DNA from 3 places in the Acidovorax sp. K2F genome. Region 2 is predicted to be linked to each of the others. Evidence: predicted binding sites of a transcription regulator. Region 2 holds the regulator's gene; each other region holds the start of a gene.
What was found. Region 2 encodes sigma-54, which starts transcription at its own class of promoters, with help from an activator protein. Its sites were predicted from a motif close to TGGCANGNAANCTGCTTT; they were not measured.
Positions count from the first base shown of each region.

Region 1: the regulator sigma-54 is predicted to act here: its motif matches at 7,255-7,272, upstream of N4G42_RS17695 (ANTAR domain-containing response regulator).
Region 3: the regulator sigma-54 is predicted to act here: its motif matches at 4,584-4,601, upstream of glnA (type I glutamate--ammonia ligase).

Region 1 covers NZ_JAOBSQ010000048.1:25,417-35,030, reverse strand. Annotated here, with positions in the region: gene N4G42_RS17735 (TRAP transporter substrate-binding protein) at 1-969, shown strand, start outside; gene N4G42_RS17730 (DUF4148 domain-containing protein) at 1,129-1,422, opposite strand; gene N4G42_RS17725 (DUF4148 domain-containing protein) at 1,506-1,796, opposite strand; gene N4G42_RS17720 (hypothetical protein) at 2,036-2,290, shown strand; gene N4G42_RS17715 (CBS domain-containing protein) at 2,333-2,770, shown strand; gene N4G42_RS17710 (ABC transporter ATP-binding protein) at 2,998-3,831, opposite strand; gene ntrB (nitrate ABC transporter permease) at 3,828-4,790, opposite strand; gene N4G42_RS17700 (CmpA/NrtA family ABC transporter substrate-binding protein) at 4,854-6,098, opposite strand; gene N4G42_RS17695 (ANTAR domain-containing response regulator) at 6,617-7,243, opposite strand; gene N4G42_RS17690 (branched-chain amino acid ABC transporter substrate-binding protein) at 7,501-8,661, shown strand; gene tsaD (tRNA (adenosine(37)-N6)-threonylcarbamoyltransferase complex transferase subunit TsaD) at 8,706-9,614, shown strand, end outside.
Region 2 covers NZ_JAOBSQ010000056.1:42,549-52,162, forward strand. Annotated here, with positions in the region: gene N4G42_RS22525 (class I SAM-dependent RNA methyltransferase) at 1-281, opposite strand, end outside; gene N4G42_RS22530 (acyl-CoA thioesterase) at 278-760, opposite strand; gene N4G42_RS22535 (glutaredoxin family protein) at 1,000-1,479, shown strand; gene N4G42_RS22540 (RNA polymerase factor sigma-54) at 1,542-3,143, opposite strand; gene lptB (LPS export ABC transporter ATP-binding protein) at 3,143-3,925, opposite strand; gene lptA (lipopolysaccharide transport periplasmic protein LptA) at 3,922-4,581, opposite strand; gene N4G42_RS22555 (thiol:disulfide interchange protein DsbA/DsbL) at 4,690-5,346, opposite strand; gene N4G42_RS22560 (SPOR domain-containing protein) at 5,459-6,115, opposite strand; gene argS (arginine--tRNA ligase) at 6,131-7,840, opposite strand; gene N4G42_RS22570 (hypothetical protein) at 7,951-8,475, shown strand; gene N4G42_RS22575 (PsiF family protein) at 8,560-8,853, shown strand; gene N4G42_RS22580 (DUF2214 family protein) at 8,951-9,397, opposite strand; gene N4G42_RS22585 (dicarboxylate/amino acid:cation symporter) at 9,570-9,614, opposite strand, start outside.
Region 3 covers NZ_JAOBSQ010000030.1:948-10,561, reverse strand. Annotated here, with positions in the region: gene ntrC (nitrogen regulation protein NR(I)) at 1-1,216, opposite strand, end outside; gene glnL (nitrogen regulation protein NR(II)) at 1,268-2,293, opposite strand; gene N4G42_RS09210 (hypothetical protein) at 2,375-2,896, opposite strand; gene glnA (type I glutamate--ammonia ligase) at 3,119-4,534, opposite strand; gene N4G42_RS09200 (competence/damage-inducible protein A) at 4,707-5,528, opposite strand; gene N4G42_RS09195 (EI24 domain-containing protein) at 5,525-6,466, opposite strand; gene N4G42_RS09190 (sterol desaturase family protein) at 6,502-7,515, opposite strand; gene N4G42_RS09185 (polysaccharide deacetylase family protein) at 7,613-8,434, opposite strand; gene N4G42_RS09180 (YncE family protein) at 8,458-9,444, opposite strand.

The DNA of each region.
Region 1 (9,614 bases), on a different contig from region 2:
ACCTGCTCGTTCCAGGCCGCAGCCCAAGACTTCAAGCCGCGCATCATCCGTTTTGGCTACGGCCTCAACGAGGACTCCAACCAGGGCCGGGCCACCAAACTGTTTGCCCAGGAAGTGGAAAAGGCCTCGGGCGGCAAGATGAAGATTCGCGCCATCGGTGCTGCTGCGCTGGGCTCTGACGTGCAGATGCAGCAGGCCCTGATCGGCGGCGCGCAGGAGATGATGGTGGGATCCACGGCCACGCTGGTGGGCATCACCAAGGAAATGGCGATCTGGGACACGCCGTTCCTGTTCAACAACGCCAAGGAAGCCGACGTGGTGCTGGATGGCCCCGTGGGCCAGAAGGTGATGGACAAGCTGCAGGAAAAAGGCCTGGTGGGCCTGGTGTACTGGGAGAACGGCTTTCGCAACCTCACCAACAGCAAGCGCCCCGTCAACAAGCTGGAAGACATGGACGGCATCAAGCTGCGCGTGATGCAGAACAACGTGTTCCTCGACAGCTTCAAGACCCTGGGCGCCAATGCGGTGCCGCTGCCGTTCTCGGAACTCTTCACTGCCCTCGAAACCAAGACGGTGGACGGCCAGGAGAACCCCTACAACACCATCCTGTCGAGCAAGTTCTATGAGGTGCAGAAGTACCTCACGGTGACGAACCACGTCTACAGCCCCTGGATCGTGCTGGTCAGCAAGAAGTACTGGGATGGCCTGTCGAAGGCTGAGCAGAAGGTGCTGCTCGACGCCGCCAAGAAGAGCCGCGACTTCGAGCGCCAGGACACGCGTGCCGAGGCCGACAAGGCGCTGGCCGACCTCAAGGGCAAGGGCATGCAGGTCAACGAACTGCCCGCCGCCGAAGCCAACCGCATGCGCGAAAAGCTCAGCGCCGTGAACGCCAGCATTGCCGCCAACGTGGGCGAGGGCTTGTGGAAGGAAGTGCAAGGGGCCGTGGCCCAGGCGCGCGCTGGCAAGTAAATCGGGGTGGACGCCATTGGCAGCCTTTGAGCTGTCGATGGCAGGCTTCGAACCTCTCCGTGTCGCGAAGCGCCATGAAAAAGGCCGAGGCCCCTGTTGGGGCCTCGGCCTTTTGGCATTTGCAATCTTTCATCTGCACCGAAGTGCAGGCCGGTCCAATTACAGGGAGCCGATTTCGCCGGAAGAGATCTGGCCAGTGCGCACAGCTTCAGCAGCCTGGGCACGCACAGCAGCACGGTCAGCGGTGGACTTGTAGGTCACCACACGCGAACCAGCGGGTTCAATGCTGCGTGTTTGAGCCACGGTAGCGGCTTCGGCAGCCACTTCAGCGCGGGTGCGGTTGGTTTCGAACTTGGTGGCGAACTGAGAAGCATCGGCTTCGTCAGCCTGGGCACCAAAAGAAGCGAAAGCAGCAACAGCAGCGATAGAGAGGAAACGGGCAGTCTTGTTCATGATGAAACTCCTGTGAAATCGAAAAATGGGGACGAGGTATCTGGAATACGCGGTGGGTGAAGCTGTGGATTCAAAAAATTGAATCAACCGCCTTCAGCAGGGCCCACGCGGCCAGTGCGCATGGCTTGTGCGGCAGCTTCGGCACGCACGGCAGCGCGGTCAGCCGTGGACTTGTAGGTCACCACGCGGGAGCCTGCGGGCTCTTGGCTGCGCATTTGCACAGCCGTAGCGGCTTCGGCGATCACTTCGGCGCGGGTGCGGCTGGTTTCGAACTGGGTGGCGAACTGCGAAGCGTCGGCTTCGTCGGCCTGGGCACCGAAAGAAGCGAAAGCAGCAACAGCGGCGATAGACAGGAAACGTGCGGTGTTGTTCATGATGGAAATCCTTGAAGTTAAAAAAGCGTCTCAAAAAACCGGGTGAAGATCAGAAACGACTCGCTTCGCACCGGGTTCGGTGAGTCGCCTTGCGGGTTCGGCTCATCGATGGGATGAACTGTACGCCGGTGCTGTTCAGAGAAAAACCACTGAGTCGCGAACTAACTGTTCCAGTATTGGAAACAATCTTCCGTGCTGGCTGCCGTGTCTGCCTGCCCTCGGAACCCTGGCGGTTTGCCATGGAAACCGCCGGGCGCTGGCAGGCAACAGATGCCGCTGAGGTGAGCGTGGTCGGTGCGGTGAACATGGGCTCCATCGTGCCGGGGCAGGCGGGGGGCGTCGTCTCGCCGCGGTTTCGCTTCTTTTCAGTTTGTTTCGCGCAAGGCGGTATGCAACGGCGCAGAAACATCCATTGCATTCGCCGTGCAACAGATGATCAAAAAGCGCTGCACATGGGGCTTGCGTGGGTTGCGCGCACGGGCCTTATGGGCTGAAATCTCCCTGTGCCCGTTTCCGTTTTCACGAGGGAGGTTTCCATGACCGCAGTCGCCAAGATTCTTCAGTCCAAACCCGATGCCACCGTCCATACCATCAGCCCTGCTGCTTCCGTGCTGGACGCCCTCCAGCTCATGGCCGACAAGGGCATTGGCGCGCTCATCGTGACCGAGGGCGCGTCCATCGTCGGCATCTTTACCGAGCGGGACTACGCCCGAAAAATCGCCCTCATGGGGCGCACTTCGGCCGTCACCCAGGTCAAGGATGTGATGACCTCGGCCGTGATGTTTGTGCGCCCGGATCAGACCAGCGAGCAGTGCATGCAGCTCATGAGCAACAACCGCCTGCGCCACCTGCCCGTGGTGGATGGCGGCAAGCTGGTGGGCATGATTTCCATTGGCGACCTGGTCAAGGACATCATCTCCGAGCAGAAATTCATCATTGAACAGTTGGAGAACTACATCACCGGGAGTCACTAGGAGCAACCCCCTGAGGCGCTGCGCGCCTTCCCCCTACGCTCGAAGGTCTGCGCCATGCGGGAAGGGGGACGCACCCAGAGCGGCGGGGCAGCCCTTGCGCGGGTGCGCTGGTCTGGAGCTGCGCGCGTGCGGCACCTCTGCCACGGGGACACAACGAAAAAGAGCTCTGACCGATCTGGTCAGAGCCCTTTTGTTTTGGGTGGCCGGGTGCGCTGCCGACCGGCCGCTCAAGCGGCTTTTTCGACGTGCCCCTGACGCGTGTACAGAAAGTCGATCACCGCCTTGCGGTAGTGCACATACTGCGGGTCCTCGGCCAGCTCCACGCGCTTGCGGGGGCGGGGCAAGTCCACGGTCAGCACCTCGCCAATCGTGGCGGCCGGGCCGTTGGTCATCATCACGATCTTGTCGGACAGCAGCACGGCTTCGTCCACGTCGTGGGTCACCATCACCACGGTGCTTTGGGTGCGCGCCACGATCTCCAGCAGCTCATCCTGCAGCTTGGCGCGGGTCAGGGCGTCGAGCGCGCCGAAGGGCTCGTCCATCAGCAGTACCTGGGGCTCCATGCTCAGGGCCCGGGCGATGCCCACGCGCTGTTTCATGCCGCCCGAGATCTCACCCGGACGTTTTTGCCCCGCGTGGGTCAGGCCCACCAGCGCCAATGCGGCGTCGGTGCGGGCTTTGAGCTGGGCTTTGGTTTCCTTGGCGCCAAACACGCGCTCCACGGCCAGGTAGATGTTGTCAAAGCAGGTGAGCCAGGGCAGCAGCGAGTGGTTCTGGAACACCACCGCGCGCTCCGGCCCCGGGCCCTTGATCTCCTTGTTGGCGCACAGCAGCGCGCCGTTGGTGGGCGTGGTCAGGCCGGCAATCAGGTTGAGCAAGGTGGACTTGCCGCAGCCCGAGTGGCCGATGAGCGCCACGAACTCGCCCTTGGCAATCGTCAGGTGAATGTCGCGCAGCGCCGGGAACAGGCCCTTGGCCGTCTTGAAGGTCTGCTCGACACCGTGGATCTCGATGAACTTGGTGCTCATGGAAGGGTGGGTGGATGGAGCTGTCGTGTTCATGCTTTCACCTCTTCAAACGTAAATGCGGTGGCCAGCTTGATGAGTGCAAACTCCAGCAGCAGCCCGACGATGCCGATCACGAAGATCGCGATGATGATGTTCTTGACGTTGAGGTTGTTCCACTCGTCCCACACCCAAAAGCCGATGCCCACGCCGCCGGTCAGCATCTCGGCCGCCACGATCACCAGCCACGCGGTGCCCACGGCCAGGCGCACGCCGGTCAGCATGTAGGGCAGCACGGCGGGGAACAGGATCTTGGTGGCGATCTTCCACTCGCTCAGGTTGAGCACGCGGGCCACGTTCATGTAGTCCTGCGGTACGCGCTGCACACCCACGGCGGTGTTGATGATCATGGGCCAGATGGAGCAGATGAAGATGGTCCAGATGGCCGCCGGGTTGGCGCCCTTGAAGACCAGCAGACCGATCGGCAGCCATGCCAGGGGCGACACGGGGCGCAGCAGGCTGATGAGCGGATTGAACATGCGCGACAGGAAGTTGAAGCGTCCGATCACAAACCCCGCCGGAATGCCCACCAGCGCCGCCATGCCGAAGCCGATGGCCACGCGCTGCAGGCTCATCAGCACGTTCCAGCCCACGCCCTGGTCGTTGGGGCCGTTGCGGTAGAAGGGGTTGCTGAACACTTCCAGCGCCTGCAGCCAGGTGTCCTTGGGGCTGGGGATGCTTCCGCCCGTGGTGGTGGAGACCACCGCCCACAGGCCGATGAGCAGGCCCAGGCCACACAGCGGCGGCAGCACGGCCAGCCAGAAGCTGCGCGAGAGCGCGGACCAGTCGCGGCCAGTGGCCACGCTGGAGGGCGTTGCAGGTGCCTTGGGGGCAGATATCGCAGCCTTTTGGCTTCTTGCGCTAGTGGATGTTGCGCTTGCAGCTACAGTATTCATAGCATTCTGTGCGGCCACGGGGGCTGCATCCAACGGGGAATGAAAGACGGCACTGACCATGGTGTTCTCCTGTGCAGGGCTTGCTTGCGGGGTGGCCGGGAGGGCGCTGGGGCAGGGTTGCCGTCAGGCCTTGATCTTGAAGCCGTCGGCGTACTTGGCGGGGTCCTTGCCATCCCACACCACGCCGTCGATGAACTTGCTGGTGCGCAGCACATCCTTGGGCACGCTGATCTTCATGGCGCTGGCGACCGACTTGTACAGGTCCACCTGGTTCACTTCCTTGGCCACGGCCAGGTAGTCGGGGTGGCTCTTGAGCAGGCCCCAGCGCTTGTGCTGGGTCAGGAACCACATGCCGTCCGACAGGTAGGGGAAGTTCACCGCGCCGTCGTTGAAGAACTTCATGTGGTTGGGGTCGTCCCAGGTCTTGCCCAGACCGTTCTGGTAGCGGCCCAGAATGCGCTGGTTGATGGCATCCACGCCTGTGTTCACATACGCCTTGCCGGCCACGGTCTCGGCCATCTTCATCTTGTTGGACAGGCTGGCGTCGATCCACTGGCTGGCTTCGAGCACGGCCATCATCACGGCGCGCGTGGTGTTGGGGTACTTCTTGACGAACTCGGCCGTGGTGCCCAGCACCTTCTCGGGGTGGTCCTTCCAGATGTCCTGCGTGGTGTTGGCCGTGATGCCGATGCCATCCATGATGGCGCGGTGGTTCCAGGGCTCGCCCACACAAAAGCCGTCCATGTTGCCCACGCGCATGTTGGCCACCATCTGCGGCGGGGGCACGGTGATGAGCTTGGCACCCGACAGCGGGTTGATGCCCGCCGCTGCCAGCCAGTAGTGCATCCACATCGCGTGGGTGCCTGTGGGGAAGGTGCCCGCAAATGTGTATTCCCGCTTCTCGCTGGCCATGAGCTTGGCCAGGGACGGACCATCCACCGCACCCTTGTCGGCCAGGGCCTTGGAGAGGGTGATGGCCTGACCGTTGTTGTTCAGGTTCATGAGCACGGCCATGTCCTTCTTGGGGCCAGCGGTGCCCAGGTGCACGCCATAGACCAGGCCGTAGAGCACATGGGCAAAGTCCAGTTCGCCGTTCACCAGCTTGTCACGCACGCCGGCCCAACTGGCTTCCTTGTTGGGGACGATGGTCACGCCATATTTCTTGTCAAAGCCCAGCACCGAAGCCATGACCACGCTGGCGCAGTCGGTCAGCGGGATGAAGCCGATCTTGACCTCCTTCTTCTCGGGGGCGTCGGAGCCCGCTGCGTGGACGAGTGCGCGCAGCGCGGGGCTCACACCCACAGCGCCCACGGTGGCGGCCTGCAGCACGGTGCGGCGGTTGAGGCTGGTTTTCAACAGATCGGTCATAGGGCATCCCTGGTGGCGTGAAAAACAAAAAAGGCGTCCTCACACCGCGCCCGGCTGCATCAAAGCAACGCCGGGAGCGGGTGGGGACGCCTTTGTCCTGGGTGGAGCCTGGAACGGGTCCGGGGCTCCTTGCCAGCACCGGCCCGCCGTTGGGTCAGTGCTGTCAGTGGTCAGACCTGCATTGGTCTTGCACTGTGCAATGCAAAGCGCGTGCCAGCGTGCGCTGCGCCATGTTGGAGCGTTGGTTGCTATGGAATAGATAGCTGTCTGCGCTTGATCAATAAGCGCTACACGCCTGCGGGGCTTGCAGCAGGGATGTTCTTGTGGTGATCAGTGTGTTCGCACTGCCTTTGTGCGGCGCACCATTTGGGAGGGGCCTTGGAATTGGGCGCGGCCCAGGCGAGGGATGCCAAGCAAGGGCCGCACCGCAGCGAGGGCATCGTCCCCCTTCCCGAATGACGCAATCATTCGAGAGAAGGGGGAAGCGGCGCAGCCGCTCAGGGGGTTGTTCTCTGGTTTTACCCCAGCAGATCCATCACGTCCAGCATGCGCTGAGCCACGTCCACGAGCTTCAGGCCCTTGTCCATGGCGGTCTTGCGCAGCTTTTCGTAGGCGGCCTGTTCGGTCAGGCCCTGGCGCTGCATCAACAGGCCCTTGGCGCGGTCGATGGTCTTGCGGTCTTTGAGCTCGGTCTTGGCGTCGGCCAGCTCGGCGCGCAAAGCCTGTTCGTGCTGGAAGCGGGCCATGGCCACGTCCAGAATGGGGCGGATGCGCTGCGGTGCCAGGCCCGCCACGATGTAGGCAGACACACCGGCCGCCACCGCGTCCTTCACGTGCGAGGTGTCTTCATCGTTGGTGAACATCACGATGGGGCGGCGTTCGTCGCGTGTGGCCATCACCACATGCTCTAGCGCGTCGCGGGCCTCGCTCTCGGCGTCCACGATGATCAGGTCGGGCTGCAGCTGGGCAATGCGCTCGCTCAGAAACACGTCGGCGGGCAGCGTGGCCACCAGGTTGAAGTTGTTCTCCAGCAGCCCGATGCGCAGCGCCCGCGATCGCTCCGCCTGCTCCACGGCGTGTTCGTCGTCAGGGTCGGCGACTGCCAGATCCGGGGCAACCACCACGATGCGCAAAGCCTCATTCATACCCGTAAGCATAAGCAATTTTTACGCCACAAATTGGTGCGCCGGGGTGGTGCACGGCCCCAGAGCGCCGTTGCGATGGGCTTTCACGCAAGGCCCATACCGGCCCCAGGCCCGCCAGGCCTGGGTGCCCTGGCCCCCGTTGTGGGGCCTGAAAGTTGCTAATACTGACACCGTGGGAGGGCATACCCGGTAGCTCACCCAGCAGGGCGTCGCATATACATCTGGTCACACAGACACACTGAAATGGAGTTTTTTGCATGAACAAGCACATGAACCGGCGCCGCTTCTCGGCCAGCCTGGCCTTGACCGCAGTGGCGACTGCTGCACTCCTGACCGGATGCGGCAAGGTGCCGGACACCATCAAAATTGGTGTTGCACAGCCTTTGAGCGGCCCGCTGGGTGCCTTGGGGCAGGATCTGCTCAATGGCGTGAAGCTGGCGGTTGAGGAACTCAACAAGTCCGGCTACACCGTGGACGGCAAGCGCGTGACCTTGGAGGTCGTGTCCGTGGATGACAAGGCCGACGCCACCACCGGCAAGGCGGTCGCCCAGCAGCTGGTGGATGCGGGTGTGGTAGCCGTGGTGGGCCACCTCAACTCGGGCGTGAGCATTGAGACCGCCCCCATCTACGCCGCCAAGGACATTCCACAGATCGCCATCTCCACCAATCCCAAGTTCACGCAGCTCGGGTTCCCCACCACGTTCCGTATGGTGGCCAACGACACCTTGCAGGCGCGCGCCATCGGCTCCTTTGCGGCCACGCAGCTGGGCGCCAACCGCTACGCCGCGCTGGACGACGGCACCCCCTACGGCAAGGGCCTGGCCGATGGCGCGGCCGAACAGCTCAAGGCCGAGAAAAAGGAAGTCGTGGTGCGCAAGTCGTTCGACGACAAGACCGTGGCCTTCGACGAGCTGGCCGGTGAACTCAAGGCCGCCAACGTGGAAGTGATTGTTTCTACCCTCAACGACTTCCAGGCCCTGGCGCTGCTCGAAGCGCTCAAGAAGGTAGACCACACCAAGGTCAGCCTGCTGGGTGGCGACACCATCAAGACCACCGACATGACCAAGGGCGCAGGCATCGTGCAGGGGCTGTACGCCACCTCGCCAGTGCTGGAAGCCAAGGAGTTCACCACCGGCAAGCCCTTCCTTGAAAAGTACATCGCCGCCTTCAAGAAGCCTCCGGCCTACGGTGGTCACTACAGCTACGACAGCACGTATGTGCTCTCTGCAGCCATCCAGAAAGCCAAGTCCGCCGACCCCAAGGAAATCACCAAGGCCCTGCACAGCATCAACGGCTATGCCCCGGTGATTGGCACCATGACCTGGGATGAGAAGGGAGAGCAACGCTACGGTGCCGTGGGTGTGTACGAGCTGCGCAGCGGCAACTGGGAGTTGCGCATGCGGTCAGACCGCTGGTAAACAGCCCTCCGGGACGGATCGGCCCCGGGTTTTACACTCGGGGCATGAGCTTGCTGATCCTGGGTATTGAATCTTCGTGCGACGAGACGGGCGTGGCATTGGTCCGTTCCACGGGCAATGCCGTGCCTACGCTGCTGTCGCATGCGCTGCACAGCCAGATCGAGATGCACCAGGCCTATGGCGGCGTGGTCCCCGAACTGGCCAGCCGTGACCACATCCGCCGCGTGCTGCCGCTGGCCACGCAGGTGCTTACCGAGTCTGGCCAGTCGCTGGCCGATGTGGACGTGGTGGCCTACACGCGCGGCCCGGGCCTGGCGGGTGCGCTGCTGGTAGGCGCTGGCGTGGCCTGCGCGCTGGGCGCAGCGCTCAACAAGCCGGTGCTGGGCGTGCACCACCTGGAGGGGCACCTGCTGTCGCCCTTCCTCAGCGCCGACCCGCCAGAGTTCCCCTTTGTGGCCCTGCTCGTCTCGGGCGGCCACACGCAGCTGATGCGGGTGGATGGCGTGGGTCGCTACGAGATCCTGGGTGAGACCATTGACGATGCGGCTGGCGAGGCGTTCGACAAGTCCGCCAAACTCATGGGCCTGGGCTACCCCGGTGGCCCTGCGCTGTCGCGCTTGGCTGAGCAGGGCGATGCCACGGCCTTCAAGCTGCCACGCCCGCTGCTGCACAGCGGCAATCTCGACTTCTCTTTTGCCGGGCTCAAGACGGCCGTGCTCACGCAGGCCAAGAAGTTGGGCGATGAGCTGGAAGCACGCAAGGCCGACCTGGCGGCGAGCACCGAGGCTGCGATTGTCGAAGTGCTGGTGAAGAAGACGCTGGCCGCGCTCAAGCAGACCGGCCTGAAACGTGTGGTGGTCGCCGGTGGCGTAGGGGCCAACCGGCACCTGCGTGCGCAACTCAATGCGGCCTGCGCTGCGGCCAAGGTGCGCGTGCACTACCCTGAGCTGCAC
Region 2 (9,614 bases):
TGGCGCGTGGTGAACCAGATCTCCCAGGCCACCTCGCTGGCCATGGCGTAGAGGTCGTTCTCAGACCGGTAGGGGCGGTGCGCCAGCTGCACCAGCACGCGCTGGGCCAGGCGGCTGTGCAGGTTGAGCTGCATGGCCTGGCGCCATGAGGCGCGCAGCAGCACGCCGCCCCGGCCCACCAGCAGGTCTTGCCCCGTGAGGCCGGTGATGCCATGCACCTCGTCGGCCAGAAAGCCCTCGACGCCCGCGGCGCAGGGGAGAAAAAGTTGGAGTTGGTTCATGTCGATAGGGAGGATACGCGCTCGGACAATGCATGGGAATCCGGCGTGCCTGCGCGGGCCAGCAGCAATTGGCGGATAGATTCGGGGATCAGTGCCACCTTGCGGTCGGCCTTGCCGATGAAGACGATGCCGATCTTGCCGCGCGCCACCTCGCGGCCTGAGGTCTTCTCGGTCATGCAAAAGACCAGGTCAAACCCATAGCGGTTGAAATCCGCTGGCGCCATCTCCACCCGCATGGTCTCGCCATGGAAACCTTCGGACTTGTACTGCGCCACGATGTCGCCGACCACGATGGACAGACCGCCCACATCGGCCTCGGGGTATCCCAGCGACTGGAAAAAGCGCACGCGCGCTTCAGACACCAGGCTGAGCAACTGCGCGTTGTCAAGATGCCCGCCCTGGTTCACGTGGCTGATGTAGATCTGCAGTTCAGTGGCAAAGTCGAAGTGCGGTGGGAGGTCGAAGACGATGCGGGCCATGGTGCGGGAAGTGGGAGGGCAAAACAGGAAGCGAAGGCAGGTGCCAGCGACGGACATAGCGCATTGCGCGAAAGACAGGGTCTGCCCTTCCAGGCGCCAGATGGGAAGCACAGGGGGACGCCATCCCATCCACAGCGTGGTGCCCAGGCCACTGCAGGGGAGTGTTGCGCACGAGTCCTGTGGGCCGGGCGCCACTGTCTCGTATGCTCTCGGGCAGTGGATTTTACCGGAGCCCCTTCATGCGCCCTTTTGTTCGGACCCTGTTGACCACCCTGGCGCTGGCCGTGGTGCCGTTGGCAGCCAACGCCCAGACGCTGTACAAATCAGTGGGTACGGACGGCAGGGTGGTTTACAGCGACAAGCCTCCCACGGCCGGTGCCGTAGAGAAAACGATGAAGCTGGAAAACCTGCCGGTCAGCGTGGTACCGGGGGCGGGCCCTGCCCCCAAAACAGCCACTCCGGACACTCCACAGATTGCGGCTCCTCGGGGCGATGTGGTGCTGTACATGGCCACCTGGTGCGGCTACTGCAAGGCGGCCAAGGCCTATCTGGCGAGCAAGGGCATCGCCTATCGGGAGCTGGATATCGACACGCCTTCTGGCAAGGCGGCGTTCAGTCAGCTGGGGGCCAGAGGCGTACCGGTCTTGCTGACCAACGGCCAGAAGATCGCAGGATTCACGCCACAAGCATATGACGCGGTATTCATGGCGCGCAAATAGCCCAGCACCGAACCGTCGCCTGGACGGCCAGAGAACACTCGCGCGCCTCCACGCCGGCAGCGCTAAAGCGCTTTGCGCAAATTCGCTGGCGCGATCTTGAGCGCCTCGCGGTACTTGGCCACGGTGCGGCGTGCGCATTCGATGCCCTGCTCCTTGAGCATCTCGGCGATCTGGCTGTCGGACAGCGGCTTGGCCGGGTTTTCGGCGGACACGAACTGCTTGATCAGTGCGCGCACGGCCGTGCTGGACGCATTGCCACCAGTCTCGGTGCCCAGGCCAGAGCCAAAGAAGTACTTCAGCTCGTAGGTGCCGATCGGCGTGGCCATGTACTTGGCCGTGGTCACGCGGCTGATGGTGGACTCATGCAGGCCCAGCTCGTCGGCGATGTCGCGCAGCACCAGGGGGCGCATGGCCAATTCACCGTGGGTGAAGAAGTTCTTCTGCCGCTCGACGATGGCGCGCGAGACGCGCAGGATGGTGTCAAAACGCTGCTGGATGTTCTTGATGAACCAGCGCGCCTCCTGCAGGCGCTGCTGCATGCCCTGGTGGCCTTCGCCGCCCTTATGGCCACGCAGCGCGCCGGCGTAGATGTCGTGCACGCGCAGACGGGGCATCACATCGGGGTTGAGCTGCACGATGAAGTTGTGCTGGCCGTCCCGCCCGTTGGCACGGCCGGCTTTGCGCACGATGACGTCGGGGATGATGATGTTGCGCTCTACGTCGGCAAAACGGCGGCCAGGGCGAGGCTCCAGGCGGGCGATGAGTGCCATGGCAGATCGGGTGCGTTCTTCTCCGGCCACGCCACCTTCGCTGCACAGCTGCGTCAGGCGGCGGATGTCGCGGCGGGCCAGCATCTCCAGCGGCTGCTGACAGATGCGCAGCGCGGTCTGCACGGTCTCGGGGTCGGCGTCGCTGTCTTCGTCGGCCGCCAGCGCGGTGAGCTGCAGCGTCAGGCATTCGGCCAGGTTGCGCGCGCCCACGCCCACGGGCTCCAGGCTCTGCAGCAGACGTTGGGCCACGGTGAAGCGGTGCACCAGTTCTTCGATCTGTTCCAGGTCGTCGGGCCCGGCCAGGCTGGTAGCGAGTTCTTCCAGAGGCTCTTCGAGGTAGCCGTCGTCGTTCAGCGATTCAATGAGAAAACGCAGCGCGGCAGTGTCCACTTCAGACAGCCTCAGCGACAGTGCCTGGCGGTGCAAAAAGGCGGTGAGCGATTCGTGCGAACGGGCCAGCTCGGTGGCGTCGGCCTCGTCGCCTTCCGCATCGTTGCGGGTGCGCGCCGGGGCGTCGCCACCCCACTCGGCGTCGTTGGGCGCCATCTCGACGGTGCCGTCACCGCTCCAGTCGGGCTCGTCGGCGCCTCCACTGGGGATTTCAGCCTCGTTTTGGCTCTCAGCGCTAGTACTGCTTGCGCTGACAGCTCCTGAAAACATAGCATCATCGGCGCTGTAGTCGTCGGCCTGCGCGGGCGTGTCGGCGGCTTCCAGGCCAAACTCCTCGCGCGGGGCTTCGTCGGCATTGCGTTCGAGGAACGGGTTTTCGTCGAGCATCTGCTCGACTTCCTGCGAGAGTTCGAGCGTGGACAACTGCAGCAGCCGGATGGACTGCTGGAGCTGGGGGGTCAATGCAAGGTGCTGCGAGACGCGCAGCGACAGTCCAGGCTTCATCACATGCGGAAATGCTCGCCCAGGTACACGCGGCGTACTTCTGCGTTGTCCACGATCTCGGACGGCGTGCCCTGCGCCAGCACGCGGCCGTCGCTGATGATGAAGGCGTGGTCGCAGATGCCCAGCGTCTCGCGCACGTTGTGGTCGGTGATGAGCACACCAATACCGCGTGCCTTGAGGAAGCCGATGATGCGCTGGATCTCGATCACTGCGATGGGGTCGATGCCGGCAAAAGGCTCGTCCAGCAGGATGAAACGCGGCTGGGTGGCCAGGGCGCGGGCGATCTCGACGCGGCGGCGCTCGCCACCGGACAGCGCCAGCGCGGGCGAGGCACGCAGGTGGTCCACACGCAGCTCTTGCAGCAGTGCCGTCAGGCGCTCTTCGATGGCGTCGCGCGATAGCGGCTGGCCGTCATCGGCGCGCTGCAGTTCCAGCACCGCACGCACGTTTTCTTCGACGGTGAGCTTGCGGAAGATCGAGGCTTCTTGCGGCAGGTACGACAGACCCAGCCGAGAGCGGCGGTGGATGGGCATGTGGGCCACCGAGTGGCCGTCGATGCGAATATCGCCTGCATCGCTGCGCACCAGGCCCACGATCATGTAAAAGGATGTGGTCTTGCCCGCGCCGTTGGGGCCGAGCAACCCCACAACCTCGCCTTTTTGCACCACCAGCGACACATCCTTGACGACCTTGCGGCTGCCATAGGATTTGGCCAGATGCTGTACCTCCAGGCGGCTACCCGCCTGGGAGTCAGGACCGGTACTCACAGCAGGCCCGCTCACTTGGCGCCGCCGCCAAGGCTGTTGCTGGGGCGCAGCGCCGGTGCGGGCGCGTCAGGCGCTGGGGCCGGGGCTGCCGCGCCGGGCGGAGGGTCTTTGGGCGCCAGCACGGCGCGCACACGACCACCGGGCGCTGGTGTGTCGCCCGCTGCGGCAGAGGACGTTGGTGCCTTCTGGCCATCGACGGTGAACACATCGGTGAGGTTGTTGTAGACGATCACGGCGCCGGTGATCTCGTCGTTCAATACCGACCCACGGTACCGGCGGAGTTCGGCGCGGGTGATGAAGCGCACGTTGTCGGCCTTGCCGTCGTATTCGATGACTTCGCTTTCGCCTTCGATGAACTCGTCAGGCGCCCCCGCCACGGTGTCGCGCTTTTGGCGGAAGAACGCCCGTTTGCCCGCCTCGGCCGTGACCACGCCGTACTGGTAGCCGTCGGCGTCCTGGCGCACATCCAGCCGCGCGCCGCGCAGCACGATGGTGCCCTTGGTCATCACCACGCGGCCCGAGAACACGCTGGTCTGCTTGAGTTCATCGTGGCGCAGGGCGTCGGCCTCGATGTTCATGGGCTTGGCACGGTCAGCCTTTTCGGCATGTGCCATGCCCGCAAGGCCGGTCAAGGCTGCGAGCACAAGGAGGGGGAGTAGGCGGTGGGTCATAGGGCACGAATCTTGCAATGATTGTAGCCACCCGATGGTACCCACCCCGAAAAAAAAGCCCGCGTCAGCGGGCCTTTGGGACAACTTGCCGACAGGGTCGGCACATCATCAGGCTTTGCGTGCCGTGGCCGCCAGGTATTCGACCACCTGCAACACGGTTTGCATGCTGCCGGCCATCGTGCCGTCGGTGTAGTACTTGCCTGCCACACCCATGGAAGGCACGCCCTCAACACCGTACGAATCTTGCAGCTGCGAGGCGCGACGCACCTGGTTGGCCACACTGAAGGAGCCGTAGACCTCCTTGAACTTGGCCGCATCCACGCCCTGCTGGGTCACCCAGGCCAGGATTTCGTCGTCCTTGGCGAGCTTGGCCTTTTCCACGTGGATGGCGCGGAAGACCTTGGCGTGCAGGGCTTCGAGCTTGCCCATGCCTTCGAGCGTGTAGTACAGCTTTTGCTGGGGCACGAAGCTGGCGTTGAACGCCACGGGCACGCGGCGGATGGAGAGGTCCTTGGGCGCAGCCTTGACCCAGGCGTCCAGCGTGGGCTCGAAGGCGTTGCAGTGGGGGCAGCTGTACCAGAAGAACTCGATCACATCGACCTTGCCAGCCGGCGCATCGGGGGCGACGGGCTTGTCCAGCCGCTTGAAGTCCTTGCCCTCCTTGAACTGGCGGGCTTGCGCCATCGCGGGGTTGGCCACTGGCAGCGTCAGGGCAGAAGCGGCAACCGCCGAGGCGGCGGACAAAGAAAACTCACGGCGTTTCATGACAAAGACTCTCCTGGTTCAGGTATGCGGGATGTGAGACATCCCTTTACAAAAAGTTCAGCCCTGGTGGTGGCGCTGTATGCACAGGCCCCTGTTCACAGCCACAGGCCGATCAGCGCTGCACACGCACCAGCGCCGATTCCAGCCCGGCGCCATCGAGTTTCTCTTTGAGCACTTCGGCATCGTCACGCTTGGTGAAAGGACCGATGCGCACCCGGAAGACCGCCCGGCCATTTTGCTCACGCTCGCTCACACGGGCCTCCCAGCCCAGCATGGCCAGCTTGGCGCGCTGGGCGTCTGCGTCGGCCTGGGTGCGGAAGGCGCCCGCCTGCACAAAGTAGTCAAACGGGTCCACACTGCCCTTGGCCGCGGCCTTGGCCACGGCCAGATCGCCCAGCGGGTCAGCGCCCGGCTTGCTCTCGGCCTTGGCCTCGGCTTTGGCGTCTGGCTTGCTCGCGGCAGGCTTGGCAGCCGACGCGGCGGCGCGCACCTCGGGTGCCGGTGCCGATGCAGGGGCTGACGCGGCTGCTGCCACCGCTGGCGCCGCAGGGCGGGCCGGGTTTTTGCCATACAGCGGCGAGTTCGGGTCCCAGTTCTTGTTTTTCTGGGACTCCGCTGCGTCCAGGTCGGCGCCGCGGCCATTGCCCTTGTTCAGGAAGGGCACCGGCACCTTGGTCACGTACACGGCCACGGCCAGCGCCGCGCCCAGGCCCACGATGACCCCGACGATGAAGCCGACAATGGTCCCGCCCGTCTGTTGCTTTTTCATATTGGTAGTAACTGCTTACATTCTGGCCGGGGCCGACACGCCCAGCACGGCCAGGCCATTGTGCAATACCTGGGCGGTGGCAGCGACCAGCGCCAGGCGCGCCTTCTTCACAGCCTCGTCGTCCACGAGGATGCGCTCGGCATCGTAATAGCTGTGGTAGCTGGCGGCCAGGTCGCGCAGGTAGAAGGTCACATCGTGTGGCGCCTCACCGTCGGCGGCGGCGGTGAGCATCTCGGGGTACTTGGCCAGTTGCAGCATCAGCGCCTGGGCCTGCGGGCCTTCGAGGGCGGACAGGTCCACATCCTTGAGCGAAGCCACATCACCACCGCCCGCCTCTTGCCACGCACGCAGCACCGACTGGATGCGGGCATGCGCGTACTGCACGTAGTACACGGGGTTGTCGTTGTTCTGTGCCACGGCCAGGTCCACGTCGAAGGTGTACTCGGTGTCGGGCTTGCGGCTGAGCAGGAAGAAGCGCACCGCATCCTTGCTGGTCCACTCGATCAAATCGCGCAGCGTGACGTAGCTGCCGGCACGCTTGCTGATCTTGACCTCTTCGCCGCCCTTGACCACCCGCACCATGGTGTGCAGCACGTAGTCGGGGTAACCCTTGGGGATCCCCACATCGGCCGCCTGCAGGCCGGCGCGCACGCGGGCGATGGTGCCGTGGTGGTCCGTGCCCTGGATGTTGACAACCTTGGTGAAGCCGCGCTCCCACTTGGCAATGTGGTACGCCACGTCGGGCACGAAATAGGTGAAGGTGCCGTCCTGCTTGCGCATGACGCGGTCCTTGTCGTCGCCGTAATCGGTGGACTTGAGCCACAGCGCACCGTCCTGCTCGTAGGTCTTGCCGTTGGCTACGAGCTTGTTCACCGTGGCCTCGACGCGGCCGCTGGTGTACAGGCTGGATTCGAGGTAGTACTCGTCGAACTGGAGGTTGAAGGCCTGCAGGTCCTTGTCCTGCTCGTTGCGCAGGTAGGCCACCGCAAACTGGCGGATGTTGTCGTAGTCCTCCACATCGCCGTTGGCCGTGAACTCGCGGTCGTCAGCCTTCACGGTGGCCTTGGCCTTGAAGGCCTCGGCGATGTCGGCGATGTAGTCGCCGTTGTAGAAGTTCTTGGCCAGCGGGTTCTCGCTGTCGGTGGGCCAGCAGTCGTCGCCAGGCTTGAAGCCCTTGGCGCGCAGCTGCGTGCTCTTGGTCAGCGTGTCGATCTGTACGCCTGCGTCGTTGTAATAGAACTCGCGGTGCACCTTCCAGCCCTGGGTGCTGAACAGGTTGCAAATCGCATCGCCCAGCGCGGCCTGGCGGCCGTGGCCCACGTGCAGCGGGCCCGTGGGGTTGGCCGACACGAACTCGACCAGCACCTGCTGGCCGTTGCTGGCTTGGTAACCAAAGCGCTCGCCCGCAGCCAGCACCTCACGCACCACTTCCTGCTTGGCGGCGGGTTGGAGGCGGATGTTCAGAAAGCCCGGGCCCGCGATTTCAATGGCGGACACCCAGCGCTGAAAGGCGGGCGTGGCTTCGAGTGCGGCCTTGAGCTGCTCGCCCAGTGCGCGCGGGTTGAGCTTGAGGGGCTTGGCCAGTTGCATGGCCGCGGTGCAGGCGAAGTCGCCATGGGCCGCCACCTTGGGAGATTCAAAGGCTGCCTTGGCGCCAGCGCCGGGGAACAGGTTTTCCAGCTCGGCTGCGAGCGCAGCGAGCAATTCATTTTTGGCTGTGAGCATCGGTGGATTTTACGGGTCTGCCAGCAGCAGGGCGCCAGACGCGCCGCCAGGAGGCATCCCGCAGCGAAAGGCACAATGGGCCGCAATGCCCTTTCAACCGGAGAGTGCGCGTGCAACCCCAGCCCATCCTGCTCTATCGGCGCCGCTGGACCCTGGTGTTTCAGGTGCCTTTTGTGCTGCTGATGGCGGTATGCCTGGCCTTCTCGCTGTATTGGGCGTCTGTATCGAACGACCGACTGCTCACGGCCCTCTGCCTGTGTGCCGCATTCGTCTCCTTCTGTGTGGGCGGAACCCTGGGCCGGTCCGCCCTGGAGGCCTACCGGGAGCAAGACCCGGCGGTGGTCATTGACGCCACCGGTATCACCGATCTGCGCCAGGACGACCCGCACACCGTGACCTGGGAGGCCATGGAACGTGCGCACCTGGACGACTACGAAGGCGTGATCTTGGTCAAGTTGCGCCCCGGCCACAGAGACTCCGCACGGGGTGTGATCGTCAAGGCACTCAAACGCTGGCAGCAACGGGGGGATGTGGTGTTTGCCCTGGGTGGCCTGGCGCACGACCCCCGGCAGATCCACACGGCACTGAAAGCCTTTCATGCAGCCGCGGCCACCAGGGCCCGCGCAGGGTTGTGATGACGGGTCCGCGTTGTCGCGCGCCATGTTCTATGGTGCAATGCCGCCGGGACCCCCCATAACGCATTCACACCAGGAGATTCCATGAAAAAGCTTCTTTCCCTGACTGCACTCGGCCTGGCGCTGACACTGGGCTTTGGTGCCCACGCCGCCGAAGACGCTAAGGCCCCTACCAAACAGCAATCGAAGATGGCGACCTGCAACAAGGACGCCGGAGACATGAAGGGCGACGAGCGCAAGGCCTTCATGAAGACCTGCCTGAGCAACAAGCCCGCCACCCAGCAGGACAAGATGAAAACCTGCAACGCTGACGCCAAGGCCAAGACGCTCAAGGGCGACGAGCGCAAGGCCTTCATGAGCGAGTGCCTGAAGAAGTGAAGTAAGTTCACACCCGGTGCATCTTCACCGGGCTCGATAAGCAAAAGCCCGCCGGCATCCAGCCAGGCGGGCTTTTTTATGGGGGGCGTGTTTGCACTTACCAGCCGCGCGCCCAGAACACTGCAATCACGGCCACCACAGGCAGCACATGCGACTGGATCATCACCAGGCGGCGGACCCGCGCGACTTCTGCGGCGGGCGGCAGGGCGCCAGTGATGCGCAGGTTCTGGCGCCAGCGGCGAAACGCAGCCGAGGGCACAAACGACAGCACGACCATGGCCAGCACCAGGGTGATCTTGATGTGAAACAGGGGCTGCGACAGGTACCACGAGGCGCCCTTCACGCCCCAGATCAACCGGGCCAGGCCGCTGCCAATCATCACCGCCCCGGCCACACCGTAGATCACATCCAAGCGGGCCAGGCGCTCGACCACGGCAGCATTGAGCCACTCGATACGGCACAGCGCCGCCTGGCTGGACAGAAAAACCACAAAGGTCAGGATGGCCAGAAGGTGAAAGGCGGCCAGGATGGCTTCGAGGGTCATGGTGCAGATTCCTTGTAGCGCCCGAGGCCACTGCGCAGCTCCAAGCGCTCACAGTGCCATCCGGCAGGGCCACCATTGTGCGCGATGGCGCGGGCCTGACCGCTCCAAAAAGAAGCGGCGCGGGCCCGAAAGCCCGCGCCGCTGGCAGCGCTGATTCAGCAAGTACCCGCCATCAAGCCACGGTGCGCGCCACCGTCGCCACAGGCACATCCGCCGA
Region 3 (9,614 bases), on a different contig from region 2:
CGGCGCCCGCCGTTGCACGCACCGGCGGCTGGTAGACCGGGGCCTCCAGCACTTCGGGGGGCAGGTCTTGCAGCGAGATCACCTGCGCGGGCGCCATCACCGTGAGCCAGTGGCAGATGTTCTCCAGCTGGCGCACGTTGCCCGGGAAGGCAAACTGCTCCAGCCGCGCCAGTGCCGAATCGGCAATACGCTTGGGCTCCACGCCCAGCTGCCGCGCGCTTTGCTGCAGAAAGTGGCGCGTGAGCATGGGCACGTCTTCATGCCGCTCGCGCAGCGCGGGCAGGCGCAGGCGGATCACATTGAGGCGGTGGAACAAGTCCTCGCGGAAGCCGCCTTCCTTGACGCGCTGCTCCAGGTTCTGGTGGGTGGCGGCAATCACACGCACATGGGCCTTGACGGCCGCATGGCCGCCCACGCGGTAGAACTGGCCGTCGGACAACACGCGCAGCAAGCGCGTCTGCAAATCAAACGGCATGTCGCCGATTTCGTCGAGGAACAGCGTGCCGCCCTCGGCCTGCTCGAAGCGGCCGCGCCGCTGGGTCTGCGCGCCGGTGAACGCGCCGCGCTCGTGGCCGAAGAGTTCGCTCTCCAGCAAGTCCTTGGGGATGGCAGCCGTGTTGATGGCCACAAAGGGGCCGTCTGCCACAGGCGAGTGCTTGTGCAGCGCGCGCGCCACCAGCTCCTTGCCCGAGCCCGATTCGCCGGTGATGAGCACCGTGACCTGGCTTTGCGACAGCCGCCCGATGGCGCGGAACACGTCCTGCATGGCGGGCGCCTGGCCCAGCATTTCGGGGGTCGCGGTCTGGCGCTCTTCGGTGACTTCTTCGCGCTGGCTTTCTTCCACCGCGCGGCGGATCAACTCCACCGCCTTGGGCAGGTCAAACGGCTTGGGCAGGTATTCGAACGCGCCGCGCTGGAAGGCCGACACAGCGCTGTCGAGGTCGGAGTACGCCGTCATGATGATGACGGGCAGGCCGGGCTGCAGCTCGCGCACCTTCTCCAGCAGTTGCAGGCCCGAACCTCCCGGCATGCGGATGTCGCTCACCAGAACCTGGGGGCCCTGGCGCGCGGGGTCGCCTGCGGTGACATCGGCCAGTGCGTCCAGCACTTCGCGGGGGTGCGTGAAGCTGCGCGTGGGCAGGTTCTCGCGCGCCAGCGCCTTTTCCAGGACGAAGCGGATCGAGGGGTCGTCATCTACTATCCAGATCGGCTTCATATGTTTTTCTTACCTTCCCTGTGGTTGCGTGTCAGGGACCGTCATGCGCTGTCAGGGCAAGGGGATCAGGATTCGGAAGTCGGTGCGACCCGGTACGCTGTCGCATTCGATCAACCCGTGGTGACGCTGCACGAAGGTTTGCGCCAACGTCAGCCCCAGCCCTGATCCGCCGTCCCGACCCGATACCAGTGGATAAAAAATCCGCTCCTTGATGGCATCGGGTACGCCCGGTCCGTTGTCGATGACATGCAATTCCAGTGCCAGCCGGTAGCGTTGTCGGCCGAACGTGACCTGGCGGGCCACGCGCGTGCGCAGCGTGATCACGGCATCGCCTTTGGCGATTCGCTCTGACAACGCCTGGGCCGCGTTCTGCACGATGTTTAGCACCGCCTGAATGAGCTGCGCACGGTCCCCACGAAACTCGGGGATGGAGGTGTCGTAGTCGCGCTGTACCTTGAGGCCCTGCGGGTATTCGACCAGCACGAGCGAGCGCACGCGCTCGCACACCTCGTGGATGTTCACATCGCCCACCAGGTGGGGGTGGCGATGGGGCGCGAGCAGCCGGTCCACCAGGCTCTGCAGGCGGTCGGCCTCGTGGATGATGACCTGGGTGTATTCGGTGAGCTCCCGGTTGTCGAGCTCCATCTCCAGCAGCTGTGCCGCGCCCCGAATGCCGCCCAGCGGGTTCTTGATCTCGTGGGCCAGGTTGCGGATCAGCTCCTTGTTGGCCTGGGCCTGGTCACGCAGGCGCTCTTCGCGGTCCTGGCGGGCCTGCTGCTCCAGCGGCCACAGCTCCACCAGGATTTCGCCCACCTGCTCGGCATCGGCCACGTTGACGTGCACGGGCACCGGGTCCTGGTGCAGGCGCTTCAGGCTGGCCTCGTAGCGCAGCGCGGCAAAGTCCTTGCCCCGGGCGCCCGCCAGTGCGGTCTGCAGCAGTGCCGGGTCGGTGAAGAAGGTGGAGAAGTCCGCCCCTTCCAGGGTACGGCGCGAGAGGCCCAGTGTGTTTTCCAGCGCGGCATTGGCAAACTGCACCGCGCCATCGTCAGCGCGCAGCACCGCCACCAGGGTGGACATCAGGTCCAGGGAATGAAAACGCCCGGTGTCAGTGCCGGGAAGGTCGAAGGAAGAAGGGGCACTCACACGCAATCACCGCTATCAGTTGGTGGGTGCAGCAGGGGCAGGCAGGCGGGCAATCTCGCGCTTGATACCCGCAATGTCACTCTCGCTGCGGGCCACGCTGGCCTTGAGTTCGGCCGTGCGTTCGGTGTAGCGCTGGGGGTTGCGCAGATCGAGTGCGTTGCGCTCGGGGGCGCCGTTGTTGTATTCCTTGAGCAGTTCGGCATGGCGCGTTTCCGCCTTGCGCAGCTCGGACTCCAGAATCGCGCGGGCATCCGAGTCGCGGGATTTTTGCTCGTTGTTGCTGACGCGTGGAGCGTTTGCGGGCGAGGTCGCAGACGACGGGGCTGCCGCACCACCCGCTGCAGGAGCTGCGGCAGACGCTGGGCGGGTGCCCTGCACCACGGTAACGTTGCCGCCCTCCACCAGCTTGCAGCCGCGCTCCTTGGCTTGCTGGGCGTTGTTGGTGTATTCGTTGCCGCAACGGTAGATGCGGTCTTGCGCCTGGACTGCGGGGACGGTGGCGGCAATGAGGAGCAGGGTGATGAGCGTTTTATTCATTCGGTTTCCTCGCACTGACATGCAGGGGACAGGGGAGTATCCCCCAATCACCCTACATCTCCAATCCAACAAGGGCAGACCCTTGAAGGGCTGTGTATACGGATGCAACACCTGGCGTCTTGGTTCCGCCGCACGCGTTCGGCGCAGGTAGCGCCGCCGCCCGCCCATGAAAAAAGGCGACTTGCGCCGCCTTTTCTTGAGCAATGGTCTGCAGGCAGACGATTACAGCGAGTAGTACATGTCGTACTCGACAGGGTGCACTGCCATGCGGAAGCGGGTCACTTCGTTCATCTTCAGATCGATGTAGGCGTCGATCATGCTGTCGGTGAACACGCCACCCTTGGTCAGGAACGCGCGGTCCTTGTCCAGATGTTCCAGGGCCTGGTCCAGGCTGTGGCACACGGTGGGCACCAGCTTGTCTTCTTCTGGAGGCAGGTGGTACAGGTCCTTCGTAGCGGCTTCGCCAGGATGGATCTTGTTTTCCACGCCGTCCAGACCGGCCATCAGCAGGGCTGCGAAGCCCAGGTAGGGGTTCATCAGTGGATCGGGGAAGCGGGCTTCCACGCGACGGCCCTTGGGGTTGGCCACGTAAGGGATACGGATCGAAGCGGAACGGTTCTTGGCCGAGTAGGCCAGCTTCACCGGTGCTTCGAAGTGAGGCACCAGGCGCTTGTAGCTGTTGGTACCGGGGTTGGTGATGGCGTTCAGGGCACGGGCGTGCTTGATGATGCCGCCGATGTAGTACAGCGCGAAGTCCGACAGACCAGCATAGCCATCGCCAGCGAACAGGTTCTTGCCGTCCTTCCAGACGGACTGGTGCACGTGCATGCCGGAGCCGTTGTCGCCGTGGTAAGGCTTAGGCATGAAAGTGGCGGTCTTGCCGTAGGCGTTGGCCACGTTGTGGATCACGTACTTTTGCAGGATCGTCCAGTCGGCGCGCTCGACCAGCGTGCTGAACTTGGTGCCGATTTCGTTCTGGCCAGCGCCCGCCACTTCGTGGTGGAACACTTCGACCGGAATGCCCAGGGATTCGAGGATCAGGGACATCTCGGCGCGCATGTCTTGCGTGCTGTCAACAGGAGGCACGGGGAAATAGCCGCCCTTGACGGTGGGGCGGTGGCCACGGTTGCCGCCTTCGAGCTTGGCGCCTGTGTTCCAGGGGGCTTCGTACTCTTCGATTTCGTAGAACGTGTTGTTGGGTTCAGTGCTCCAGCGCACGCCGTCGAAGATGAAGAATTCTGGCTCGGGACCGAAGTAGGCCGTATCGCCCAGGCCGGAGGCCTTCAGGTAGGCTTCAGCGCGCTTGGCAATGGAGCGGGGATCGCGGTCGTAGGCCTTGCCGTCGGTGGGCTCGATCACGTCGCAGGTCAGGATCAGCGTCGTTTCTTCAAAGAACGGATCGATGTTGGCCGTGCTCGGGTCGGGGATCAGCTGCATGTCGGAGGCTTCAATGCCCTTCCAACCGGCGATCGACGAGCCGTCAAAGGCATGGCCCGAAGTGAACTTGTCTTCGTCGAAGTGAGAGACGGGCACCGTGGTGTGCTGTTGTTTGCCACGGGTATCGGTGAAACGGAAGTCAACGAACTTGACTTCGTTCTCCTTCACCATCTTCATCACGTCTGCAACGGTCTTGGCCATCAGGTTCTCCTGGATAAAGCGCTTGTTGAAAAAAGAGTTTGCCGAAATAAAAGCAGTTTGCGTGCCAGCCGAGTGCAGCACCGCACTATGAAGGAGCGCTACCCGCGACAGGTCGGCGTGGCATGCGCCAAAAAGCACCAATACGGTGCAATCCATCTACCAAATCTGAGTCTCACAGGTTGCGCACCAATTCAGGGCCGCAATTTGCACCAAATTCGTGCAATCCTGTTTTCAAAGCCTGCCATGCAGCAGGCACCGAGGACGCGGGCCCTTTGACACCCAGTTCGATATGCCGCCCGTATTGTGGATGATCTACGCTGGGCAAACTGAACACCCGCACATCCGGGTGCGATTTTTCAATCTGCTCCATGAGGGGCGTCAAGGCTGCCTCCATCGCACCATAAACCACCACCGACTGCTCGGTCTGCGGTGCCCGGTTGAAATGGGCTGCGTAGTGGTGCTCCAGCACCCATTCGATCATGGGCCAGGCCATGACTGGGAAGCCCGGAACGAAGTGCACGGCACCGCCCCCAGCCCCGTCGCAACTGAAGCCGGGGATCTTGTTGTAGGGATTGGGGATGATGCGCGCACCCACCGGGAACATGCCCATGTTGAGGCGGTGCACGTTGTCGGACCGGTCGGGCTCATAGGGCACGCCCTGCTCGCGCGCCACATCCTGCATGCGTTCGCGGATCAGCGCCTCGGCTTCTGGGTGCAGGGCCAGATCCCGGCCCAGGGCACGTCCAGCACATTGCCGCGTGTGGTCGTCAGGGGTTGCACCAATGCCGCCACACGAGAACACCACATCGGCCGACGCGAACGCCCGCTGCAAAGTGGCCGTGATGCGGTCCGGGCTGTCGCCCACATAGTCGGCGTAGGCCAGCGACAGGCCCCGCGCCGATAGCAGCTCGATCACCTTGGGCATGTGCTTGTCGGCCCGTTTGCCCGACAGTATCTCGTCACCGACGATGATGAGACCAAAGGTGGGGGTCATAGTGGATTGTCTCCAGGGTTCGGATTTGCAGGGGGCGGCAGCGCGGGGGCTGGGGGTGCCGCCATGTTCAGAGCTGGCGCGTCTTTGGGGTGCGCGGCCGCTTCGGCCAATGGGGCGGGCCCGGTCATCGGCGCCATCGTGGCCCGCTCGGCACGCAAGCGCTGCAGGGCGGCCAGACCGTAGTGCGTGAACCACAGCGAGGAAAACGCGAACACCAGGGTGTAGATCCAGATCGCCAGCGGCACCAGCACAAAAAACGCGGCGGCAAACACCACGCCCGATGCCCACACAATGCTGGGCGCTGCCCCGAGGTAGCCCGTGACGATGCCAATGGCCAGCAGGCTGCTGCGATGGCGGCGGAATATCTCCAGGCGCTCTTCCTTGCTGGCGTGGTCTGCCAGGGCGTCGAACACCATCACCCGGTAGGTCAGCCAACCCCAGATCAGCGGCGGCAGGATGAGCACCAGCGGCGGCACCAGCCACAGCGGAACGGACACCACCAGCGCCACCAGCGCCAACACCGTGGACCCTACCGACCAGGCCACACTCGCAACGAAGGACCCGCCCTTCTTGCGCTCCAGATCCGGAAACCGCCGCGCAGCCACCAATGCCACCAGGGCGGGGGTCATGAGTACCGCTACGGCCAGCAGCGACACCACCACCAGCACAGGCGCCACGGCCAGCACCACCATCAACGGCGCCATGACAGCAGTCACATCCCCCAGGCCCCAGCCCTGAAGCCAACCCCAGACGCTGGCCAGCAACGAGGACGCATCGAGCAACGCGCGCATCCCCTGCACCGCCGCGTCCCAGTAGAAGTAACCCATTCCGAGTGCCAAAACGGCCATCAAGAACAGAGGCAAGAGCGACAGCGCAATCACCCGCGGACGCAGGCAATAGGCAGCGGCACGCCAGAAAGAATCAAGCAGTAATCCCATGGCGGCAAGCATACAGGCAGCGCCCGCCAAGCCGCTCAGGCCCTGCCCAGCAACCTCAGTACGCCCCGCCATTGCTGGGACCAGAACCCCGCGCCGTAGTCGCGCACACGGCCATCGGGGCCCGGCTCGACCTGGTCGCGCACGCCCGTGGGGTCAAAGCGCTTTTCAAAGTTGGCCGTGCCCATCAGCATGTCCCACCAAGGCAGAAGCACCCCGAAGTTGTGCCCGCCGAGTACCACACGCGGCGGCGTTGCTGCTTGGCCCGATGTTGTCTCGGTCGAAGGCTTGACCGTCTCGTGGCCAATGCCGATGCTGTGGTGCCGGCGGTGAAACCGGGGGCTGATCCAGAGCCGCTCACCCACCTGACCAAACCACAGCCGCACGTTGGCGTGCTGAAAGCTCTCGCTGAGCTGAGTGATGGCCACGATGGCAATGAACTGCCCCGGCGCAACGCCAATCAGCTGCGCCACCGTCACCAGAATCACGTCGCGCAGCAGGTCATCGAGCAGGTGGTTGCGGTTGTCGCTCCACATCGTCATCTGCTGCTGTGCGTGGTGCAGCGAATGCAGGCGCCACCACCACTCAAAGTGATGCTGCCCCCGGTGGATCCAGTAGTCCACAAAATCGAACACCACCAGATACAGCAGCAAGCTGACCCAGGAGATGTCCGTCACACCCGGCCAGAGGCCATCGAGCTGGAACGTGCTGACACCCGCCACACGCAAGGCACCAAACAGTGAATCCGCCAGCGGATCCACCGTGAAAAACAGCGCCAGCCGGAACAGTCCCAGCCGGTGAATCAGGGTGTAGAGGATGTCAGTGCGGATGGTGGCGCGGTCATTGACCTGCTCCACCGGCCACCAGCGCTGCATGGGGCCAATCACAGCCACGATGACGACCAGCTGCAGCAATCCCACCAGCAGCCAGCCGGATGCCTCATAACCGTTCTCCAGCAGGCTGGCCAGCCCTGTGGTGAACATCAGCGGCTGCAGCACGCTCTCAAAAAGCCATTGCTGCACGCTGTCAAATACACCGCCTAGCCATCCCATCGTGTCGCGCTCCCTGGCACCTGGTTATTCATGCAAACATGCGGCGCGTGCGCCCTCAGCCACGGCACACGCGATCCAACTTGATCCCACTGCCCATCTAGCGAACCTGAGCCGCTGCGGCCGCATAGTCAGGATGATCCCGCAAGGTACGAAAGCAAAACCCTCGCTGCTTGAGCCCTTCAATCAAAGGCTCCAGCACAGCGGGCGCCCAGGCGTCCTTGCGCGACCAGATCCCCAGGTGCGCCAGCAGGATATCGCCACTGCGCACATCACGCAGCGCCTTGTTCAGCAGCGCGGTGTTGCTGGCCGTCTCACTGGGCAGCTCATCCCCCAAGAAGCCGGCAGGCGACCACCCCACATGCGCGTAACCGCAGGCCTTCGCGCTGGCAATCAATTGTGCAGAGGTCTTGCCGCCAGGCGCGCGGAACAGGGGCAAAGGCGTCTTGCCGGTAATGGCCTTCAAACGATCCGCAGCACGGGCAATTTCTTCGCAGTATTCAGCTGCGGACACGGCAAAGCTTTGACCCTCACGCTGTCCCGCCGAGGGACGGACCCGAAACGCCGGATGCGGCGCGCTGCCGGCATCGGCACGCCAGTAGGTGTGGTTCCAGGTGTGGGAAGCAAACTCATGGCCCTCCGCGGCACGTGCACGCCACCATGGGGCCCAATGGTCTCCAAGACTTCCATCGCCTTCTTTCGTGCGCTCGTTTGCAGCAAAGAAGGTCACGTGCACCTGATGGCGCTTGAGCACCTCAGCCACCAAAGGCGCCACTTCCATGTGGCCAGTGTCAAAGGTCAGGTACAGGGGCTTTTTGCAGTCATTTTGGGCGGTAGCGCTAGTGAAACATGCCCAAAAAGCTATCAATACGATAGCATCGCGACGCCTTCTCCGTGATCCACGAAAAGCGCTGAGGAACATACCACTGACCGACTGTACAGCGCTCAACGTGGCGCGTGTTGCAGGGTCCATACGCCGTGGGGCGATTTACCCACGTTGACTTGGCGCACCACCTTCTTGGCCTGGGTGTCCACCACAGACAGCTTCCGGGCCCAACGCGAACTGACGTAGATATAGCGGCCATCCGCCGAAACATCCATGCAATCAGGCCCGCCCGGCACGGGGTACGACTCGACGACTTGCTGGGTGTTCATGTCGATCTTGCTGATCGAGTTGGCCACGCGATTGCTCACATACAGGTGGTGCCCGTCGCCAGCAGCGCGAAAGGCGTGTGCACCGTTGCCTGTCTTGATCCGCTTGACGCTGACCGCTTCACGCCCTGAGATATCGAACACCTCCACGCTGTCACCGCCTGTCAGTCCCACAAACAGGTGCTTACCATCGGGACTGCCGTAGACATCCGCAGGCATGGGGCCTGTTTTGACACGCCATTTGATGGTCTGTGTGGCAATATCAATCGCCACCAGTTCGTCACTGTCCTGCATGGTCGAATAGACGGTGGTGCTGCGGCTATCGATCCACAGATGGCTAGGGGTGCGCGATGTGGCCACGCGCTGCACCAGGGTCAGGTCCTTGCCGTCCCAGCGGTAAAAGTCCACATGATTCAGACGGTTGGCGGCCGTGATGAACCATTTCATGTCGGGACTGAATCGCAGATGGTAGGGGTCCACAATCCCACGTACGGTACGCTGCACCTCGGCGGTACGGGGGTCTACGAACGTCAGCGTGTCACCAAGCGCGTTGGCCACGATGATCGACTTTTCATCGGGGGTCAGATACAGATGGTGCGGCTCTTTACCTGTAGGTATGCGGGCCGTCTCCGTCCAGGTCACCGGGTCGATGACGCTAACGTTGGCCTCCAGCGAATTGAGTACAAAAAGTGGCGGAGCGCCCGCCGCCACACTGGCCAAGGAGTAACACCACCCACCAAGGGCCACAACGCAGATGCGTGCAATCGAGAGAATCTTCACAAAACCACTTTCAACACAGCCTTGAAGTGTAGCGCCGCGCCCAGCACGGACCCGAGCGACAACACGTAACATCAGGGTGATCGTGCTCTCTTTGACTCAGGTCATCCCGATATTGCGCTGCCTGGGGTGCCAGGGCATATCGCAGGGCGAGACCACAACTTGCCAGCAAA